DNA from 3 places in the Thermaerobacillus caldiproteolyticus genome. Region 1 is predicted to be linked to each of the others. Evidence: riboswitches for the same ligand, from Rfam matches in the RefSeq annotation. Region 1 holds a riboswitch; each other region holds the start of a gene.
The links. A riboswitch is a leader RNA that binds a small molecule or an ion and turns the genes downstream of it on or off. The one in region 1 is predicted to bind lysine.

Region 1 (7,481 bases):
ATGCAATCGAACCGACCTCTACTTCTACGCCTGCCTCCTCTAATGCCTCCCGTTTTACCGCCTCAATCAATGACTCCCCCCGTTCTACGCCACCTGCTGGAAGATTGTAATGTAATCCGTTTTCGTCTTGAAACTCAACAAGAAGTACAGCGTCATTTTCAATAATTAAAGCACAAGCGCGGACACGAATATGATACATATCGCTGTTCTCCCTTCTTTAAAAACTAAAATTATTTCATTCAACAAAAAAAGGAAGAAATCCTTCGTTGATTTCTTCCTTTTCTGTTGTTAAAGCTGTTTGTCATCAACGCTATTAAGCCACCGTTCGATCTCACCGACTACCGATTGAACGCAGCCATCCTCAAACGGGGAAATGAGGTTAGCGATGCTGACAAGTTCAGTAAACGGCTTGCTTCCACCTTCTCGGCATAATTTTACGTAATCGTTCCACGCTTCTTCATAATTTTCACGCGAACGTTTCCAAAATTGGAAGGCACAAATTTGTGCTAACGTATAATCAATATAATAAAACGCCGTTGTGTAAATGTGTCCTTGCCGCTGCCAAAAGCCGCCGCGTTCTAAATACTCGTTTCCATCATAGTCCCTTATCGGCATATATTTCTTCTCGATTTCGCGCCACGCTTGCTTACGTTCCGCCGGCGTCGCATTCGGATTCTCATAGACAAAATGTTGAAATTCATCAACAGCAACGCCATACGGTAAAAACAGCAATGCGGAGCTTAGATGGTCAAACTTATATTTTTCTGTATCTTCTTTAAAAAATAATTCCATCCATGGCCATGTAAAAAATTCCATACTCATCGAATGAATTTCACAAGCCTCTAACGTCGGCCAGTTATATTCCGGAATTTCATAATGACGGCTTTCGTATACTTGGAACGCATGGCCTGCTTCATGGGTTAGCACATCGATGTCCCCGGATGTGCCCGTAAAGTTCGAGAAAATAAACGGCGCTTTGTAATTTTCGATATATGTACAATATCCGCCGCTTGCTTTTCCTTTTTTCGCGACAAGATCCATCAGCTCATTGTCCACCATAAATCGGAAAAATTCATCCGTTTCCGGCGACAGCTCTTGATACATTTTTTTCCCGTTTTCAATAATCCAGTTGGCATCCCCTTTTGGAGTCGGATTTCCTGTTGGAAACGCAAACGCTTCATCATAATGCTTCAACCGATCGACTCCGATACGTTCACGTTGACGTTCGTAGAGCTTCACCGTAATTGGAACGATAAACTCTTTTACCTGCTCTCGGAATTTTGCGACCATCTCCGCGTTGTAATCCGTCCGCCCTAAGCGGGCATAACCGAGTTCGACAAAGTTTTTGAATCCGAGCTTTTTCGCGATTTTTGTACGCACTTTGACAAGCTGGTCATAAATCTCGTCAAATTTTTCCTCATGTTCTTTGAAAAAAGCAAATCTCGCTTCGCTTGCCCGTCTGCGCATATCACGGTTTGGCGATTCAACAAACGGCTGAAGCTGCGCTAACGTCCGTTCTTCCCCTTCAAAGAAAATTTTCGCCGAAGCAACAAGCTTTGTATATTCGCTCGTTAATTTATTTTCGAGCTGCAAATCTTCTAAAATGTCTGGAGAAAACGTTTTTAGTTCCGTCTCCGCCAAAGCAAACAGCTGCTTCCCCCATTTTTCCTCCAACTGCGCCCGAAACGGAGAAGCGACAAGCGCTTTATAATAATCGTTCACAAGTCCTTTCATCAACGGTTCAACTTCATCGAAAAAGTCTTGTTCTTGTTTATAAAACTCGTCATTTGTATCAATTGTATGACGAATATAACAAATGTTCGCCATCGTGCTGAACTCGTTGCGAATCGCATTGATCTGCTTCATCGCTTCATGCTGTCCTTCTATCGTTGTTGCTTCTTGAAACGTTTGTAACGCCTCTTGAAACGCTGCTTTTATTTCTCCCATGTCCGGTCGTTTATACTGAAACTCCGAAAACTTCAAATGAATCCCTTCCTTTTCTTAAAAATTTCCTAATCCTAATTTTTATTCAATCTTGGAGAGCAAAATTCCTGTTTTTCCAATGAAGAAGATGATTGACGAAATTTGTCGCAGAATGTATAATAATGTCGTCAAATGAATATTTTTTCTTTTTGTCAACTTAGATGAGATAGAAGTTGCAATGAATAAAAATAGCTTGAACAAGACGCAGAGAGTCAATGAATTTAAACGAAAGGATTCATTGTGAGCTCTGGCGCTGCAAGCTGGACCTGCATTCGAACAGAAGCAGGACTGTCATCGTTTCTAGCAAACGATGGAGAGCTATCCACATTAAGTTGGATGCGGATGTTTCGTGCACCCGTTGAAAACTTAAGGGTGTATTTTTTTTGGTTTAAAAGATCTGTGCAGCAACAGAAGGGAGTTTACAACATTGCAGCAACATAAATTAGGGCTTTGGGTATTAACAGCGCTCGTCGTTGGAAATATGGTCGGCTCGGGAATTTTTATGCTCCCGCGCTCATTAGCGGAAGCAGCGAGCCCTCTCGGAGTCATTTGCGCGTGGCTATTAACTGGCGGCGGTGTATTAATGACTGCTCTCGTCTTTGGCAACTTAGCAATTCGCAAACCCGAATTAAACGGCGGGCCGCAAATTTATGCAAAAGAGTTGTTTCCAAAGGGCTCAAATGCTTCCATTTTATCAGGATTCATGTCTTCATGGGGATATTGGATTGGTAACTTCGCCGGCAACGTCGCAATTATTACGACATTCGCTAGTTATTTATCGACCTTTTTCCCGATTTTAACAAGCAAGCAATCATTGTTTACCATCGGTTCTCTTGATGTAAAACTCGGAAACTTGTTAACATTTATCGTTTGCACGACTTTATTGTGGGGCATGCACGTTATTATTTTACGCGGAATTGAAGGCGCAGGAAAATTAAACTTTATCGCTACCGCGGCAAAAGTGCTTGGGTTCTTCTTATTTATTGTCATTAGCTTATTCGCGTTTGAAAAAAGCAACATCGGTTCATTTGTCGCTCCCCGTTATGATGAAGCCGGACATTCTATTGGCCTTTTAAGTCAAGTCAATAATGCCGCTGTTGCTACATTATGGGCGTTTATTGGCGTCGAATCAGCGATTGTTTTTGCGTCACGAGCACAAAAACAATCCGACGTTAAGCGGGCAACGATTCTTGGTCTTTTCATCGCCCTTGCAATTTATATCGGAATTAGCGTGCTGGTCATGGGCTTATTGCCGCAAAAAGAGTTGATTCAATCGGAAAAACCGCTTGTCGATGCCATTGGAACGATTTTAGGACCGAGCGGCGGATACATTCTTGCCGGACTTGGATTGATTAGTTTGTTAGGTTCTACGCTTGGTTGGGTGCTATTAAGTGCAGAAGTACCGTACCAAGCCGCAAAACAAGGCTTGTTTATTCCAGCATTTTTAAAAGAAAATAAAAAAGGAATGCCAAGTTTTTCATTAATTCTTTCAAATGGATTGGCGCAAATTTTTATTTTCTCGACGATTTCCCATTCGATGTCAGCGGCGTTTGATTTTGTCATTTACATTGCGACATTAGCGTATCTCGTTCCTTATTTTATCGCCTCTGTCTTTCAATTAAAACTCACATTAACAGGAGAAACGTATGAACGAGCTCGCCGCACTCGCATTGTTGATGGCATCATCGCTGCGCTGGCTACCGTTTATTCCGTATGGGTGATCATTGCAGGAACAGCGGATTTAAAAACATTCATGCTTGGCGTTGCCTTGCTGGCAAGCGGCATTATCTTCTATCCGCAAGTGAAAAAAGCGGCACAGTCAACGAAAACACAACAAAAAATGTCTGCGTAAAGAAAGAGGGGCTTCAGTTCACAGGCCCCTCTTTTCTATACGATCAGTTCCACATAATCCCCGGTTTTTAATCCGGCCGCATTCGCTTCATCGGTGTCAATATGCATATCTAATGCAAACTGTTCGCTCACTCGGACAATAACTTCATCAAAAATTAGGGCGCGTTCTCCTTGTGTTTTGACCTTCACAACCTGCTTATCTTTCACCCCGAACGTTTCTGCATCGCTTGGCGTCATATGAATATGACGTTTCGCAATAATCACCCCTTTGTCGACGGTAATCGTTCCGTTCGGACCATGAATTGTAATGCCCGGTGTTCCTTCGATATCTCCGGATAAACGAATCGGCGCTTGTACCCCTAGCTTGAAACTGTCGGTTTTGGAAATCTCAAGCTGAGTCATCGAACGTGCCGGCCCTAATACGCGGACATTTTCAATTTTTCCTTTTGGTCCTTCCACTGTAACCGTTTCTTTGGCGGCGAATTGCCCTGGCTGTGACAATGGCTTTAACACCGTCAACTCTGCTCCTTCACCGAACAACTGCGCCAAATGTTCTTTGGACAAATGGATGTGGCGATTCGACACTCCTACAGGAATCATCATGACTATCCCCTCCTTTTCCCTTATAGCTTATCCGTTTTTGAAAAAAATAAGTGGCTGTATCACAACAGCCACTTATTTTTTATAAGTTAAGAAAGTATCAACGTTGAAGCGTTGCCCAGCACCAGCGCTTAGCTCTCTTGTCATAAACCAACGGTCTTGGGAGATGACAAGCTCTTCTGTAAGCCAAGAACATTTGGCTTCGAGAGCAGATTACGGCGCTTCCACTTTTCTTAACGTTTTACGCCATATCCCAATTTTTTTAATAGCGAAATTGCCTGTTCTTTTTCTTCCGATGTCAATCCGGCAAGTGTTTCATGAATCGTTTGTTCATGTTGCGGAAATACATTCTCAATAAATGTCTTTCCTTTTTCGGTAATAGAAGCGTAGGTGACACGGCGGTCTTTTTCACACGCTTTTCGGACAATAAATCCTTTTTGCTCTAATTTATCGACGACATACGTAATACTGCCGCTGGCGAGCAAAATTTTCTCACCAATTTGCTGTAACGGCTGATCGCCTTTATGGTAAAGCAACTCCAGAACCGCAAATTCGGTTGGATTGACACCGAACTCTTGAATGGACTTATGAACTTGATCACTAACGGCTCGATACGCCCTTGATAAGACAATAAACAGCTTTAACGATTGCGCAATCTCTTCTTTTCTCTCCATCTATAATCAAACCCTTTAATCTTCGAATTCGAAGCCATTGTAGCGAAAAATACGATTTTTGTCAATGAATTCCTTCAACGTTCAAATCATTCGCAATTTTTTTATTTTATCTATTATTATATACTATAAATAGGCAGGTTCGATGATTTGGGAGTTTATCATACTTTTTGAGACATATAATGTCAAAAGCGCATAAAGGGGGATTAGATGGAATAAGTACTAACCAGCAACATTCTTTCTGCTTTATCGACAGGATTGGGAGCCGTCCCGATGTTATTTTTAGCCTAATCCATTCCCCAGCGTTGGCGCGATAGTTTATTAGTCTTTCAGCGGGAATTATGATGGTCTCTCTCATTCCTGAGGCGCTAGGAACAGAAGGATACCCTGCTTTAGCAATGGGGTTATATTTAGGGGGGCTAACATGAACTTCGCCCGAAACAACGATTGTCCATATGAATTTAGAACATACGAAAAATCATTCAGTTTAATGAAAAAGCGTCACTCATTATTGCGTCCATTATATTGCACAATATTCATGAAAGGGTGTCTGTTGGCATCAGCTATGCTTCGAAGTTTCAGACACAGGAAATAGCAATTGAATTTCAAAATGCACTTGAAGCGTTTTTAGCAGTTCTTTTTAATCCATCAAAATATTTTCGCCTATCATCGCCACACTCACCGGTGCGATCGAAATTGTAACATTGCTTCTCGTTTTTTGTTTAATATCGGCGCTTCAACAGCTTGTTCCATACGGCCTTGCCTTTGCATCTGGAACGTGCTGTTTATTTGTTTATAAAGAAGCTATGGAGATGGAAACAAGCGGATTGCTTTTCATTAAGACATTTGAAGGAGGGAAGAACGTTGCTGGGAAAAATAGAAAAAATCGATGTAAGCGCCATGCCCTCATTACAGAAACTAGCTGAAAGCGTTGGTTGGAACTTTACTGCTGAACGCCTTCATATATATTTGTCACTTGGAACAATGTTTGGCCATCGCCTCCATAACGAATGGATTTCCAGTGCGGCCCTCTTTCAATATGGAACGACTATCGCATCAATTGGCTCCGTTATTGTTCATGCAAATTACCAAGGACAAGGTCTTGGAAGAAGCATTATGAAACGATGTTTATATGAAGTAGAACGCGTCGGCGTTCCTGTCTCGCTTGTCGCTACATCAGCCGGGGTTCCTTTATATCAATCACTTGGATTCCAAACGGTGGAATTCATTCATCGATTCACTCATACTCACTTTGTTTACGAGCCGATTGAATGTAAACAAGTGGAAATCGAACAATTGCGAGAAAAAAAGCATATTACGGAAATCATTCACTTCGATAAAATGGTGTTCGGTGCAAACAGAAGCGAGCTACTTCATCATTTAATGAAAAAGAGAAGCATCGGTTTTATAGCAAGAAATGCCGAAAAATCGATTTGTGGTTTTGGGATCGCCTTTCCCGTTGGTAACTTTCTTCACATCGGACCGTTAATGGCGGATCATACCGATATTGCTCTTCAGCTCATTCAAGCATTTCTCTGTCAATCGGCTATACCTGTGAGAATCGATGTCCCTAGTAGACAAAGCGATTTTATGAGGGCACTATGCCAGCTAGGATTTCAAGAAACATTGGTTTCTCCACTCATGCTTCTTTATGCTCAGCAGTTACCGGGACAGCGAAATCGATTATTCGGTATCGCTGACCCTGCACTCGGCTGATCACTTTTCCCATGAGACGAAAAAGAGTAGGATTCATGTAGAGAGATAATAGAGTAGGATAAAAAGGATGACAAAGCAGCAGGAAGGAAAGTATTACATTCTATTACTAATCACCAGTTTGTTATGGGGCGGGAATTTTGTCGCCGGTAAATTTCTTGTCGGTCATGCGACATCGTTCGTTTTGCCGGAAATGCGTTGGTTTGTAGCTGTCTCCTTCCTCGTTCCGCTCGTTTGGTGGAAAGAAAAACAGTTGTCGTTTCCAAAACAAGTGCTTTTTCCGCTTGATGGAACTTACCGGTGTTGTGTTATTTAATCTCTTGATGTTTAAAGCGCTTGCCGATAATGTCGGGCTGTTGTCCACATTAAATCCCGTTTCAATTGCGGTGGTTTCTTATTTTATCGGCAAGGAAACATTGACGCTAAAGCAAAAAATCGCGATGTTCATTTCGTTTGTCGACGTTATGATCGTCATGGTTCATGGTAATTGACAAACACTCTCTCATTTTCAATTGAATATCGGAGATGTATTTATGCTAGGACCGTTGCGGTATAGGGGCTCTATTCGTTGTTTGCGAAACAAGCAATGCAGTTTGTTTCTGCATTCAAGGCAATGTTATGGCCGGGCATCTTCGGCGCAGCGATACTCGCGCCGTTTCCCGT
Region 2 (7,481 bases), 1.8 Mb from region 1:
GTTCGATTTGCTGTTGACATTCGGGCATGCTTCCAAACAAACTCCGCATGTCATACATTTAGAGAGTTCATACGCCCATTGTCGTTTCCGTTCCGGCATGCGTGGACCAGGACCTAAATCGTACGTTCCGTCAATCGGAATCCATGCTTTCACTTTCTTCAATGAATCAAACATACGGCTGCGGTCCACTTGAAGGTCGCGAATTACCGGAAATGTCCGCATTGGCTCTAGACGAATCGGCTGTTCTAATTTATCGATAAGGGCTGTACAGGATTGGCGTGGTTTCCCGTTAATGACCATCGAACAAGCTCCGCAGACTTCTTCTAGGCAGTTCATGTCCCAAGTAACCGGGGTCGTTTTTTCTCCTTTAGCATTTACCGGATTGCGACGAATTTCCATAAGCGCAGAAATGATGTTCATGTTCGGACGATACGGAATTTCGAATTCCTCTTCGTATGGCGCAGAATCAGGACGATCTTGTCGAGTGATAATGAGGCGAATCGTTTTTTTCTCGCTCATGATTATTTCACTTCCTCTTTCTTTTTCGTATAGTCGCGTTTGCGTGGCTTAATTAACGACGTATCTACATCCTCGTAATGGAATGCCGGCCCATCTGGTGTAAAACGAGCCATCGTTGTTTTGAGCCACTCTTCGTCATTGCGCTCTGGAAATTCTGGTTTATAGTGAGCACCACGGCTCTCATTGCGGTTGTAAGCCCCTAACGTAATGACACGTGCCAATTGCAGCATGTTGTATAACTGACGAGTGAAAGATGCCCCTTGGTTGCTCCATTTTGCAGTGTCGTTAATGTTAATATTTTTATAACGCTCCAGCAACTCTTGAATTTTTTCGTCTGTTTTCAAAAGCTTGTCATTATAGCGAACAATGGTGACGTTATCAGTCATCCACTCGCCAAGTTCTTTATGAAGAACGTAGGCATTTTCTGTTCCATCCATTGACATAATATTGTCCCATTTTTCTTCCTCTTGTTTCAAATAGCGGTCGTATAATGAAGATGGCATCGCATCGGACGACTTTTCTAATCCACGAATGTATTCTACCGCTTTTGGACCCGCGACCATACCGCCGTAAATCGCAGACAACAATGAGTTTGCACCTAAACGGTTCGCTCCGTGCATCGAGTAATCACATTCTCCGGCAGCAAACAAGCCTTTAATATTGGTCATTTGATCGTAGTCGACCCATAAGCCTCCCATTGAGTAGTGAACAGCAGGGAAAATTTTCATCGGGACTTTTCGTGGGTCTTCGCCCATGAATTTCTCATAAATCTCGATAATTCCACCAAGCTTCACGTCCAATTCTTTTGGATCTTTATGGGAAAGATCCAAATACACCATGTTTTCTCCATTAATGCCAAGCTTTAAATCTACGCACACATGGAAGATTTCCCTTGTAGCAATATCGCGAGGCACTAAATTTCCATAAGCTGGGTATTTCTCTTCCAAGAAATACCACGGTTTACCATCTTTATATGTCCATACTCGTCCACCTTCACCGCGAGCCGATTCGCTCATGAGGCGTAATTTATCATCCCCCGGAATGGCAGTTGGGTGGATTTGGATAAATTCACCATTCGCATAGTAAGCGCCTTGTTGATAAACAATCGAAGCTGCTGAGCCTGTATTAATAATTGAGTTTGTCGATTTTCCGAAAATGATTCCAGGTCCGCCTGTGGCCATAATGACCGCATCTGCAGGAAACGCTTTAATTTCCATTGTCGTTAAGTTTTGTGCGACGATTCCGCGACAAATTTGTTCATCATCTAATACAGCAGATAAAAATTCCCATCCCTCGTATTTAGTGACAAGTCCGGCTACTTCGTGGCGGCGCACTTGCTCATCGAGCGCATAAAGCAGCTGTTGCCCTGTCGTTGCTCCCGCATATGCAGTACGGTGATGCTGCGTTCCACCGAAGCGTCGGAAATCCAATAATCCTTCAGGCGTACGGTTAAACATGACTCCCATGCGATCCAACATGTAAATAATGCTTGGAGCCGCTTCACACATTGCCTTCACCGGTGGCTGATTCGCTAAAAAGTCACCGCCGTATACAGTGTCATCGAAGTGCTCCCATGGAGAGTCCCCTTCGCCTTTTGTATTAACTGCACCGTTAATCCCACCTTGAGCGCAAACAGAGTGAGATCGCTTTACTGGCACAAGCGAAAACAGCTCAACTGGCACACCCGCTTCCGCGATTTTAATGGTTGCCATTAGTCCGGCTAAACCGCCACCAACTACTATGATTTTTCCTTTTTTCATCGTGACTCACTCCCTAAAAGATTGCTAGTTGTGGATTAAGCGAATGCTAAAATGGCACGAATGCCAACGATGGAAAGCGCAACAAAAATCACCATTGTCACATATGTAAATACTTGTTGTGAGCGAGGACTCACTGTCAATCCCCAGCTTACACAGAAAGACCATAAACCGTTTGCGAAGTGGAATACTGTCGAAATAATCCCTACGATATAAAAAGCAAGCATGAATGGATTATCAACAATATTCGCCATCATTTCATAATTGACTTCTGCTCCAAACGCAGCTTGTACACGCGTCTCCCATACGTGCCACGTGACAAAAATAAGAGTAATAATCCCTGTTAGTCGTTGCAGCATAAACATCCAGTTGCGGAAATAACCATAGCGACTGACATTGTTTTTTGCCGTAAAAGCAATATAAAGACCATAAATCGCATGGAACAATAACGGAAGAAAAATAACAAATATTTCTAAAAAATAACGAAACGGCAAATTCTCCATAAAACCCGCCGCGCGATTAAAGGCATCCGGTCCTTTTGTCGCAAAATGGTTCACTACTAAATGTTGTACTAAAAAAATTCCAACTGGAATGACCCCTAACAGTGAATGGAGTCGACGGTAAAAAAACTCGCGATTTCCTGCCATATATAAACCCCCTTTAGATAGTGACAATGAAAATAGTGCATTCCCCATCCACGAAATCTAGAACTTCATGATTAATAGAACTGTAAATGCTTCCATTTCCATTAATCATGCGTCACATTCATTGTACTCCCACAATGTAGAAGCGTCAAGAAAACGAGTTCATAAAATGTTCAATCATTCGAAAATTACAACAATATTTTTTTATAAAATTACTATTCCCAAAGTAAGAAATATGATGCACGTTTTTCCCCATTTAGCTATAATGTTGGTTAGAAAGAGGGGAAGTATGTGAAACAATTACCGTTAGAAAAGCAATATGAATCGTTGCAACATCTTCATATTTCTGGGTTCGGTTATGAACTGATTCGCGAAGTTCTTCTTCCTGATTTGTTAGGAAAAGAGACTCCTAATATTTTATATTGGGCTGGAAAAAACTTGGCACGCCGCTATCCACTAGAAACATTCGATGACGTGATGTCGTTTTTTGACAAAGCTGGATGGGGAACGCTAACCGTTATAAATGAACGCAACGATGAACTTGAAATTGAGTTAACCGGAGAGCTTGTGACGACACGATTGGCGCTCAACGAAGAATGCACGTTTCAATTAGAAGCCGGTTTTCTTGCTCAGCAAATCGAACAGCAAAAACACTGTGTTGCTGAAGCATACGAACAACCAAAAAAGCGAACAAAAAAAGTTGTGTTTACGGTGAAATGGGACCGTAAAGACGAAGTGATGAAATAAGAAGCCTGCAACATGCAAGCTTCTTATTTCATTTCTCTTTATTTATGAACGGATTGGTACCTTTTCTTCATCGAGTTGAAACGCTTCGTGTAACGCTTCCACTGCTGAAACCATGTTTGCTTCCTCAACCACCGTTGAAATTTTAATTTCCGATGTGCTTACCATTTTAATCTCAATTCCGCGCTCTGCTAATATTTGAAACATTTGCGCAGCCACTCCCGGATTGGAAATCATGCCGGACCCAACGATAGAGACTTTCGCTAAGTTGCTTTCATACTCGACTTTCGCTCCTTCCAGCGATTGTAATACTTGTAATGTTTCCTTTAAATCTTCTGTTCGAATTGAAAACGAAACAGACGTTGTCTCAGCACTTGTCACGCTTTGAATAATGATATCGACATTAATTCCACGGTTCGCTAATGCGGTAAAAATCGTTGGTAGTGTATGTAATCCGCTTGCGAGCCCTTGAACAGTAACTCTTGTAACTTGATCTTCAAATGCGATACCTCTCACGATTAAATGTTGTTCCATTGAAACTTCCTCCTTTACAATCGTGCCTCTCTCATTTTCCATACTCGAACGCACTTCTAGCGGCACTTGATAGTTTTTCGCAAATTCAACGGCGCGTGGATGCAATACCCCGGCTCCCAAATTCGCTAACTCAAGCATTTCGTCGTATGAAATCGCTTGGAGTTTTCTTGCTGTTTTCACATAGCGCGGGTCGGTCGTAAATACGCCGGTCACATCGGTATAAATGTCGCATTTTTCCGCTTGTAACGCCGCTGCCAACGCGACCGCCGTTGTATCGGAACCACCGCGTCCGAGCGTCGTAATTTCTCCATTTTCTGTTACCCCTTGAAAACCTGCAACAATGACAATCGCCTCTTCCTCAAGATGGCGACGAATACGCGCTGTATCAATATTGATAATGCGCGCATTGCCATGAATCGCTTCCGTAGTTATCCCTGCTTGCCATCCAGTCAAGGAAATGGCTTTATATCCTTTTTCATGCAATGCCATCGCTAAAAGTGCGATGCTCACCTGTTCTCCTGTCGAAAGAAGCATATCCATTTCTCGTTTGCTTGGCTGCTTGGAAATTTGTTTTGCCAACTGAGCAAGCTCATCCGTCGTTTTTCCCATTGCAGACACAACAACAACAACTTGATTCCCATTTTTTGCTTCTTCTACTACTCGATTCGCTACGTTTTGAATACGTTCAATTGAACCGACTGATGTTCCACCAAACTTTTGAACAATGATAGCCATTCTCCTCATCCTTTATCCTGAAATAATTCGGTATAGAAATAAAAAACAGCAATGAGAGGTCTCATTGCTGTGCATAACGAAAAAATACGTTCGCTTTACACAGTGAGATAGCTCTCCAAGATGAATCATCTTGACAGTCCTACATTTCTTAAACGCAGGACCAGCGAAAAAAGCAATGAGACTTTTTTCGCTTCGGCGACGCTCCCCTTTCAACATTCGTCTTCGGAACTCATTTTCCTCAGAATGCCTACTCTTGAAGTTCGCACCTCTATCTTCACTTCAGCGCTCGGAAGTGTATGAATATGCAATTTAGGGAAATCATATCAAACTTTTATTTCGTTGACAATATTATTCTCGCAATTTCTCATAAATTTTTTTGGCTACCGCCAGTGGAATGTTCGCTTTCTGTAATTCTTCCACCGTTGCTTCTTTCATGTTTTTGATGGAGCCAAAATGTTTCAATAACGCTTTCTTGCGTTTTTCACCGACGCCCGGAATATCATCCAGCACCGATTGAAACAGCGATTTTCCCCGCATTTGGCGATGGAACGCAATCGCAAAACGATGGACCTCATCTTGAATGCGCTGCAATAAATAAAATTCTTGGCTGTTTCGCTCTAATGAAACGATTTGCGGTGGATCGCCCATAATCAATTCAGATGTGCGATGTTTTTCGTCTTTCACAAGACCGGCAAGCGGAATATCGAGCCCTAATTCGTTTTCAAGCACGTCACGCACAGCGGCTAAATGCCCCTTTCCCCCATCGATAATAATAAGGTCGGGAAGCGGCAATTGCTCTTTTAGCACACGCGTATAGCGTCTCCTTACGACCTCGCGCATCGACTCGTAATCATCAGGGCCTTCGACCGTCTTAATTTTATATTTGCGATATTCTTTTTTCTCCGGCTTGCCGTCAATAAAGACGATCATCGCGGAAACAGGATCCGCTCCGTGAATATTTGAGTTATCAAATGCTTCAATGCGGTGCGGCGTCGGAATTCCAAGCGTTTTTCCTAAGTTTTCAACCGCTTTAATCGTCCGTTCCTCATCACGCTCAATTAAATAAAATTTTTCTTTTAACGCGATTGCCGCGTTTTTGCATGCTAAATCAATAAGTTCTTTTTTCTTTCCCTTTTTTGGCTGAACAACCGTTACCTCTAGCAGCTTCTCCGCTAATTCACCGTCAATATCCATAGGTATGATGACTTCTTTCGGTTTGAAGTGATTCGCTTTTGTATAAAATTGCCCTAAAAATGTTAACAGTTCTTCATCCGGGTCTTGATACATTGGAAACATCGAAACGTCGCGTTCAATTAGCTTTCCTTGACGAATGAAAAACACCTGAACGCACATCCACCCTTTGTCATAGGCATAACCGAATACATCGCGGTCGACGAAATCGTTCAACGTCATCGTTTGTTTTTCCATTGTTGCTTCAATATGAGCGATTTGGTCACGATATTCTTTAGCCCGTTCAAATTCAAGCGCTTCGGCCGCTTTCATCATTTTTTCCGCTAGCTCTTTTTTCACTTCTTTATATCCGCCGTTTAAAAATCGCACGATTTGTTCGACGATCTCTTTATTTTGTTGTTCGGAAACAGGATGCACGCACGGCGCTAAACATTGTCCCATATGATAATACAGACAAACTCGGTTTGGCAGCGTCGAACATTTCCGAAGCGGATAAATACGGTCAAGCAGTTTTTTTGTTTCATTCGCCGCTTGCACGTTCGGGTATGGGCCGAAATATCTTCCGTGATCTTTTTTTACTTTTCTTGTAATGATGAGGCGAGGATGCTCCTCTGCCGTAATTTTTATAAACGGATAACTTTTGTCATCCTTTAGCATGACATTATATTTAGGGTCATATTTCTTAATCAAGTTCATTTCTAAAATAAGCGCTTCGACATTGGAGGATGTGACAATATATTCAAAATCGGCAATTTCATTGACGAGCCGCAGCGTTTTTCCATCATGAGTCCCCGTAAAGTACGAACGCACCCGATTTTTTAGTACTTTTGCTTTTCCTACATAAATGACCGTACCATTTTTATCTTTCATTAAATAACAGCCCGGTTGTTCCGGAAGTACGGCTAATTTTTCTTTTAAGTGATCATGCATCATAATCACTCCATTATTTTAATCTATCCATTCATATAAGGTGATGTTCCCATATACCGGATCCGCCAGTGTACTTGAATGATACGTTTTCACTTTGCGCAAATGTCCGGCAAGAGAAATTCCTTGCGCTCGAAATCCTTTTATGACATGATCTGTCATATAAATTTTAACATGTTGATAGTTCTCCTTGTCCTGTAAAAAAAATGAAAAATGTAACACTTGCTTATGGGGAAAATCAACGTGAAGATATTGTAACACCCTCGTTTCTTCCCACGTATACAACACGAAACGTTCATTGCTGTTTTGTAAATCATACGCCAACTGATACGTTGCTGGCAAGCGCGATGCTTGTTCTCGCACATTGAACGCTCCGACGATGAGTTGAGCGGTCAAAATCATCACCGCTAACACCAGCCGATTAGCAGAT
Region 3 (7,481 bases), 1.2 Mb from region 1:
CGGGCAAAGACGATGTGGTTACCGATGGGGAGACAACATACGTCATTCGTAACGGCCATCCGCTTTTAACGAAAGTCACTGGAACGGGCTGTTTATTAACATCGGTCATCGGGGCGTTTGCCGCTGTTGAATCCAATTTATTGGTAGCGGCAGCTTCTGCGCTTGTCAGTTATGGAGTTGCTGCGGAAATCGCAGCGAAAAAAGCGGGAGAAGCGGGTCCGGGAAGCTTTCAAATTGCCTTTTTAAACGAACTTGCTCGTGTAGGGGAAGAAGATATTCGTCAATATAGTCTCATAGAACAAGTGAAGTGAAAGGGAGATTGTCATGAGAAACGTGTACAAAGCGTTAACGATTGCTGGTTCTGACAGCGGCGGCGGCGCCGGCATTCAAGCAGATTTAAAGACATTTCAAGAGCTGCGAGTATTTGGAATGTCCGCATTAACAGCGGTGACGGCGCAAAATACGCTCGGCGTACAAGGAGTATATCCTTTATCCGTTGAGGCGGTTGAACAGCAAATTGAATCGATCGGGACGGATTTAGGAGCCGATGCCGTCAAAACAGGGATGTTGTTTAGCGCGGAAATTATTCAAGCGGTGGCAGCCAAAGTGAAGCAATTTGGTTGGAATCAGCTTGTCGTCGATCCAGTGATGATTGCGAAAGGTGGTGCGCCGCTTTTACAAGAAGAAGCGGTTAGCGCCTTAAAAACACACTTGCTTCCATTGGCGATGGTCATTACTCCTAATATTCCGGAAGCGGAAGTGTTAACAGGCATGACAATCCGGACAATCAATGATCGCCATGAAGCCGCAAAGCGCCTATATGAACTAGGTGTCAAGCATGTCGTCATTAAAGGCGGTCATGATGATGACGACGATGAAGCAGTCGATGTATTGTACGATGGTCATGAATTTTCATATTTTACAAGCAAACGGATCGAAACGAACCATACGCATGGGACAGGTTGTACATTTGCAGCAGCGATTACGGCGGAACTCGCGAAAGGCCGCAGCGTCAAGGAAGCGGTACAAACAGCGAAAGCATTTATTCAAGCAGCAATTGAGCATGAATTAGGCATTGGTCACGGTCATGGTCCGACGAATCATTGGGCGTACCGACAAGCGAATTTATCATGATTAGGTGATGAACGGTGACACGAATCTCAACAGAAACGATGAAAGAATTGTTACGCGTGTATTTTATTATGGGCAGCAGCAACTGTAAGAAAAATCCTTTGAACGTTTTAACCGAAGCAATCACTGGCGGGATCACATTGTTTCAATTCCGTGAAAAAGGAAAAGGGGCGTTCACAGGCGAGGAGAAGTATGCTTTCGCAAAAGAGTTGCAAAAGATTTGCCGACAACATGGCGTGCCGTTTATCGTCAACGATGACGTCGAATTAGCAATTGAGCTCGATGCGGATGGAGTGCATATTGGACAGGACGATGAAAAAGCCGATGTCGTTCGCAAGAAGATCGGCGATAAAATTCTTGGCGTTTCCGCTCACAATTTGGAAGAAGCGCGCGCGGCGATGACAGCTGGAGCTGATTACATCGGTGTCGGTCCAATTTTTCCAACGACATCGAAAGACGATGCAAAGGAGGCGCAAGGCGCTTCTATCATTCGGTTTCTTCGTGACAGCGGCATCGACATTCCGATCGTGGCGATTGGTGGAATCACGCATGAAAATGCAAGTGAAGTCATCGCTGCTGGAGCTGATGGTGTTTCTGTCATTAGCGCGATCGCCTCTGCAGAGTCGCCATTTGATGCAACAAGACAATTTGTTCAATGTGTAAAAGTTAAATAACGGGCTGTTTCAGTTACGAAACAGCCCGTTTCTTTTTTGGAAAGCGCCATTCAATTAGAGGTCGCACAAGCCGAACAATCGGTTCGCTTCCTAAAATGAACATGACGAACAATGATAAAAGGAGCAACAACGGATAGCCGTGAATGTCCATAATGAAATCAGGAAAATGGGTCACATGTAAATATTTTAAAATAAACCCGTGAAGAATATAAATATAAAACGTTCTTGTGCCCAACGTTGAAATTGGTAAGCGACGATTTGGGATGAGCGCCATAAAGCAAAACATCATGAAAGCGCTCGCTCCATAAATAATCAGTCGACCTATAGCTCCTTTTTCTTCATGAACACCTAGCGTTTCATATGATTTAGAGCCGTACAACCATTCTTGCGGCAAATCAGGAAACCCGAGATGAATACAGATAAACATGCCGATTAAGGCGATTAGTGAAAATAGGCGAACACGTCGTGTCAGCAATCGTTCAAAATGGCTTTTCTGCAAGAAAAAACCCATTAAAAAGAACGGAAAAAACGTGAATGTTCGAGATAAGCTCAACCATTTTTCCGCTTCGATCATTCCGGCCCCCACGCCGAGTAACAAGGCGATCAATAGAGAAATATGTTTAGGTATATTGGCAAAAATCCATAATAATATATTCCAGCTAAACAAACTGATTAAAAACCATAAACTCCAATGCGGTGTAAAAACATCGATTTGTACCGTATCTTTTTCATATAAAAACGAATAATAAATCGAATACAATAGTTGAAAAATAAGATAAGGAAGCAATAATTTTTTCGTGATTTTTTTCAAATACCCATGCTGACGAAATCCTTTAGCAAAGTAGCCGGAAATTAAAATAAACGCTGGCATATGAAAAAAGAAAATCCAAACGTATAAGCTATGGACAAACAACTCACTATCAATATAAGGGCGGAGAAAGTGGCCAAACACGACGAGGAGCATTAAAAAACATTTCGCATTGTCGAAATAGCAATCGCGTTCGCTCATCACACCTTCCCCCATCTCTTTTTTCTATACTAATTCGAATTTTTTTTGCTTGTTATGGGGGTGATATTGCGTTGAATATCGACAGGAGGGTAAATCATGGAACACGAAACGACAGATATGACTCAATTGCTAGAAATTATCAATGCAAAAGGAGATGCAGGAGAACTCGAGCAAATTGTTCATCCGTATGTGCAGCTTATTTGCAATGATGAATTATTCTGGAAAGAATTACGGGTAATAGCAGAAGATAGTGCAAAAGATAATGAAAAGGAGGGAAATAACGATGGAAGTCATGCGCGCTAAACAAATTGCTGAGACGGGAGAAATCATTCCCGTTATGTATGAAGGAAAACAAGTATTCATCCAGCACGTTGATGAGGAACGAAAAATGGCAAGAATTTATCTGAAAGAACGGTCCGAAGAAGAAATGGAAGTTCCTGTTCGCCTTCTTCAAGAGCGGAACTAGCTAGCTTCTATTATTAGCGTGTGATATAATGAAATAGGATATGTTGAATGTGGTGATTTAGTGGATCATTGGAAAATGGAGTGAATACGATGAATATTGGATTTGGCGAAATTGCCCTTATCGTGTTTTTTGCGTTGTTAATTTTTGGTCCAAAGAAATTGCCGGAACTTGGTCGAGCAGCAGGGAAAACGCTTCGTGAGTTTAAAAATGCGACAAAAGGAATTATCGACGACGAAGAGCAAAAGGTACAAAAATAAACATGGGCTTGGTGTAGCTGTACACCAAGCCCATGTTTATTGATATAAACAATGGTATCACAAAAGCCTGTTACAAAATGAATAGACGCTTTTTAGTTTAGAAGGAGATGCCACGGGCAGATGGTGTTCTAATTGTTATTTGAATTTACATTCATGAAGCGGAACGACTTTTGTCTTTTTCGTCCATTTATACCCTAACCAAACGATAATAAATAGTGGTAAGCCAATATAAGAAACGAGAATGCCATACCAATCGATTGTTCCACCTATAAATGCAGAATAGTTTTGTCCCAAAATAACGATCGTACAAAGAACCAACGCAAAGATTGGACCAAAAGGAAACCATTTTGCTTTATAAGGTAAATCGCGAAGATCCCGACCTTGAGCAACGTAGGCTTTTCGGAAACGGTAATGGCTGATGGCGATTCCTAACCATGCGATAAACCCCGACATTCCTGAGGCATTTAACAACCATGTATAGACAACACCGTCCCCAAATAAAGAGGCCAAAAAGGCGAGCGTTCCTAAAGATGAAGTGACGATAAGCGCATTCACAGGTACGCCGCGTTTGTTTAACTTTGCTAAAAATTTCGGTGCCTTACCTTCGCGAGCTAAGTCCCACAGCATGCGAGTAGATGCATACATCCCTGAGTTACCAGCCGATAGAACCGCTGTTAAAATGACTGCATTCATGACGGAAGCAGCAAACGCAATTCCTGCCTTATCAAATACAAGCGTAAATGGGCTCACGGTTACATCGCTATTGGCAAGTTTTTCATTCGTGTAAGGAATCAATAAACCAATCGCTAAAATAGCTAAGACATAGAATAAAAGGATGCGCCAAAATACTTGGCGAATGGCACGCGGAATGTTGCGCTTAGGATCTTCGCTTTCGCCGGCAGCTACCCCTAACAATTCTGTTCCTTGAAAGGAGAATCCTGCTGCCATGAAAATTCCAAGCATCGCCATAAACCCGCCATGAAATGGAGCGTCTCCAATCGTAAAGTTTTTGAAGCCGACTGCTTCACCGCCCATAATCCCAACAATCATCAAAAAGCTCACAATTAAAAAAATGATAACAGTTGCGACTTTAATAAGAGAAAACCAATATTCAGCTTCACCGAATCCTTTTACGGATAAATAGTTTAATAGAAACATGACGGCTAAACAAAGCGCGCTCCATAAAAGCGAAGGGCTGTTAGGGAACCAAAACTTCATAATCATCGTGACGGCAGATAATTCGGCGGCAATGGTGATTGCCCAGTTGTACCAATAGTTCCATCCTAGCGCAAATCCTAAAGCTGGGTCCACAAACTTTGTGGCATAGGTGCTAAATGAGCCGGCGACCGGCATATATGTAGCCATTTCTGCAAGGCTTGTCATTAAAAAGTACACCATAATTCCAATGGCCGCATACGCAACGAGTGCTCCGCCAGGCCCTGCTGTGTGAACGGCGCTACCGCTTGCTAGGAATAAACCTGTGCCAATCGTTCCTCCTAAGGAAATCATTGTTAAATGCCGAGCCTTTAATTTTCGGTGTAACTCATTCGAGGACAGAGAATCGGAAGCAGACATTGCTTCTTTTTTCGTGACTGTCTCCATTGGTTCAATCACTCCTTTTCATTAGAATAATTGAGGAATAAAAAAGCCGTCGAAGGAGATTCGACGGCAGTGTACTCAATACCCGCACGCATCAAACCTTCCATGAAGATAGCGCTCCACGTCTGCTCCATGCAAACGTGACAGTGCTGTTCCTATTCGGCAACAGCCCCAGCTTAAGCATCCAGAGAAATGCCCAAGCTTCGGCAGCTTTTCCTTTCCAGTGAAGTCTTTGACGTCTCTGCGTCTCGTTCACCGTACTCATAAAAGCTGCGACCTCTACCTCATTGGTCTAATGAGCGTCCTATTCAGTTGTACCAATCATATTGTAAATGATTTTTGTAGTCGCGGCAATATAAAAATATTAAGAGACAAGTCTTTAAAAACAGTGCCATATATATTGAAATAGAGCGAAAAAAATGAGGTGTGGCACAAATGTTCAAAAAGATGGTTGCAATCGGTGTCGGCAGCGTTTTACTAGCCATTGGCATTAACGTTTTTTTGGTTCCCCATCACTTGTTAGACGGGGGAATCATTGGAATCGGCTTAATCGCGAAATACATTTGGCAAGTTAAAGTAGGGTTGACGACCATGTTGGTAAGCGTACCGCTTTATATTATTGCATGGTTTTACTATCGACCGTTTTTTTACAATAGTTTGCATGGACTGTTATTTTCCTCACTAATGATCGATGTATGTTCGGTGTTGCGTGGGACGGTATCGGTTGATCCGATGATCAGCTCGATTATTGGCGGAATTTTTGTCGGGACAGGCATCGGTATGATGTTACGGGAAGAGACAAGCACGGGCGGAACAGATTTATTAGCCCAATTTATCGCTAGAATCACAAATTGGAATGTAGGGATTATCATTTTTATAATGGATGCGTTGATTATTACAGTAGGGAGTTTTCTAATCGGTTCGACGTCATTTCTTCACTCGTTCATCGTTGTGACAGTCGTTGGTATTGTGACTACAATATTGACCGAAACAAAAAGATGGAGTCGCCCCATCATTTGACGTCTCCATCCTTTAATATAAGCGTTGAATCGCTGCTAGTTTTCTTGTGCCAAACTAGCGCTTGGGAAGTGACAAGCACTTCTGCCGGCGAAGAGCATTTAGCTTTGAGAGAGCTGGGATGGCGATATTTCGTCATTTATTCACAGGACGTGGTCAAGTATATAGAAGAAATTGGACGCTTCCGCTTTTCTTGTCATCGCAAGTCATTGGCAAGTTCAAGGGCGCGATATACGTTAATTAATCCGTGACCAAAATATGCATCTTTTCCGATTGGGCCTAAATCAACGGTTGTTCTTGTGATGATTTGCATAACTTGTTTGTTCGTTAGTTTCGGATTCAAAGAGCGAATAAGTCCTGCCAGAGCGGACACATGCGGAGCGGCCATTGATGTGCCAGAAAGAGCTGCATAGCGATGCCCGAGAAATGTGCTTGGAATATTCGTTCCCGGAGCCACAACATCTAAATAAGTTCCATAATTGGAATATTCAGCAGATGAGCCATCAGGATTGATTGCACCGACGCTTAATACTTCAGGATAAGCGGCGGGAAAGCTAGGCTGTGATGAGCGATCATTTCCGGAAGCAGCCACTAAGACGACATCGTGGTCATAGGCGTAGCGTACAGCTTCTTGTAATAATGTCGATGTCTGATAGTTGCCAAGGCTTAAATTAATCACTTTAGCTCCATGATCTACCGCCCAGCGAATTCCTTTTGCGACGTCAAAGGATGTGCCGTATCCTTCATTATTTAATGCTTTAATCGGCATAATGGGGTTAAACCACGTAATACCGGCGATACCTTCGTGATTGTTCGGTTCTGAAGCAATAATGCCCGCCACATGTGTACCATGTCCGTTATCGTCTTGAGGGATGTCATTATCTGCTAGCACGTTATATCCTTTTTGAAGGCGATGAACTAAATCGGGATGGTCAAGATCGACACCGCTGTCAATGACGGCAATCGTAACGCTTTTCTTCCCGTGGGAAAGCTGCCATCCTTCCTCCGTTTGAATGGCTGGCAAATTCCATTGATAGCGCGAATACAGTAAGTCGTTTGGCTGTTCATTTTGCAAAAAAATATAATTCGGTTCGGCATAGGCAGCATTCGGATGTTGGCGAAAGTAGTTGATTAATTCGTTATACGTTTTGCTGTTGGAGCGAAAGATGAAAAAATGGTCAAAACGGTTGACTGCTGTTCCGTCAATCTCTTGTTCGATGCGCGCTATATCCCGCTCCGTCGGCATCCGGTGAAATCGAACGGTAATTTCGTGATTGTAATAATGGCTTTGGTCGCGGCCATTATGATTGATTTTCACAATCCTTGGA

Region 2: another riboswitch for lysine. It lies ahead of ISX45_RS11625 (aspartate kinase); the one in region 1 lies ahead of ISX45_RS02075 (amino acid permease).
Region 3: another riboswitch for lysine. It lies ahead of ISX45_RS07565 (amino acid permease); the one in region 1 lies ahead of ISX45_RS02075 (amino acid permease).

Annotation. Positions count from the first base shown of each region.
Region 1 covers NZ_CP064060.1:382,702-390,182, reverse strand. Annotated here, with positions in the region: gene ISX45_RS02085 (NUDIX domain-containing protein) at 1-199, opposite strand, end outside; gene ISX45_RS02080 (M3 family oligoendopeptidase) at 289-1,983, opposite strand; lysine riboswitch at 2,143-2,312, shown strand; gene ISX45_RS02075 (amino acid permease) at 2,411-3,835, shown strand; gene ISX45_RS02070 (phosphate propanoyltransferase) at 3,871-4,437, opposite strand; gene ISX45_RS02065 (MarR family winged helix-turn-helix transcriptional regulator) at 4,668-5,108, opposite strand; gene ISX45_RS02060 (GNAT family N-acetyltransferase) at 5,970-6,821, shown strand; gene ISX45_RS19840 (EamA family transporter) at 6,889-7,134, shown strand; gene ISX45_RS19835 (hypothetical protein) at 7,124-7,309, shown strand.
Region 2 covers NZ_CP064060.1:2,317,196-2,324,676, forward strand. Annotated here, with positions in the region: gene sdhB (succinate dehydrogenase iron-sulfur subunit) at 1-519, opposite strand, end outside; gene sdhA (succinate dehydrogenase flavoprotein subunit) at 522-2,279, opposite strand; gene ISX45_RS11615 (succinate dehydrogenase cytochrome b558 subunit) at 2,315-2,923, opposite strand; gene ISX45_RS11620 (YslB family protein) at 3,212-3,667, shown strand; gene ISX45_RS11625 (aspartate kinase) at 3,710-4,933, opposite strand; lysine riboswitch at 5,034-5,212, opposite strand; gene uvrC (excinuclease ABC subunit UvrC) at 5,282-7,054, opposite strand; gene ISX45_RS11635 (nucleoporin-interacting protein) at 7,073-7,481, opposite strand, start outside.
Region 3 covers NZ_CP064060.1:1,541,550-1,549,030, reverse strand. Annotated here, with positions in the region: gene thiM (hydroxyethylthiazole kinase) at 1-311, shown strand, start outside; gene thiD (bifunctional hydroxymethylpyrimidine kinase/phosphomethylpyrimidine kinase) at 325-1,134, shown strand; gene thiE (thiamine phosphate synthase) at 1,149-1,805, shown strand; gene ISX45_RS07585 (acyltransferase family protein) at 1,819-2,814, opposite strand; gene ISX45_RS07580 (hypothetical protein) at 2,911-3,117, shown strand; gene ISX45_RS07575 (H-type small acid-soluble spore protein) at 3,098-3,280, shown strand; gene ISX45_RS07570 (twin-arginine translocase TatA/TatE family subunit) at 3,370-3,537, shown strand; gene ISX45_RS07565 (amino acid permease) at 3,673-5,139, opposite strand; lysine riboswitch at 5,241-5,426, opposite strand; gene ISX45_RS07560 (YitT family protein) at 5,572-6,156, shown strand; gene ISX45_RS07555 (S8 family peptidase) at 6,350-7,481, opposite strand, start outside.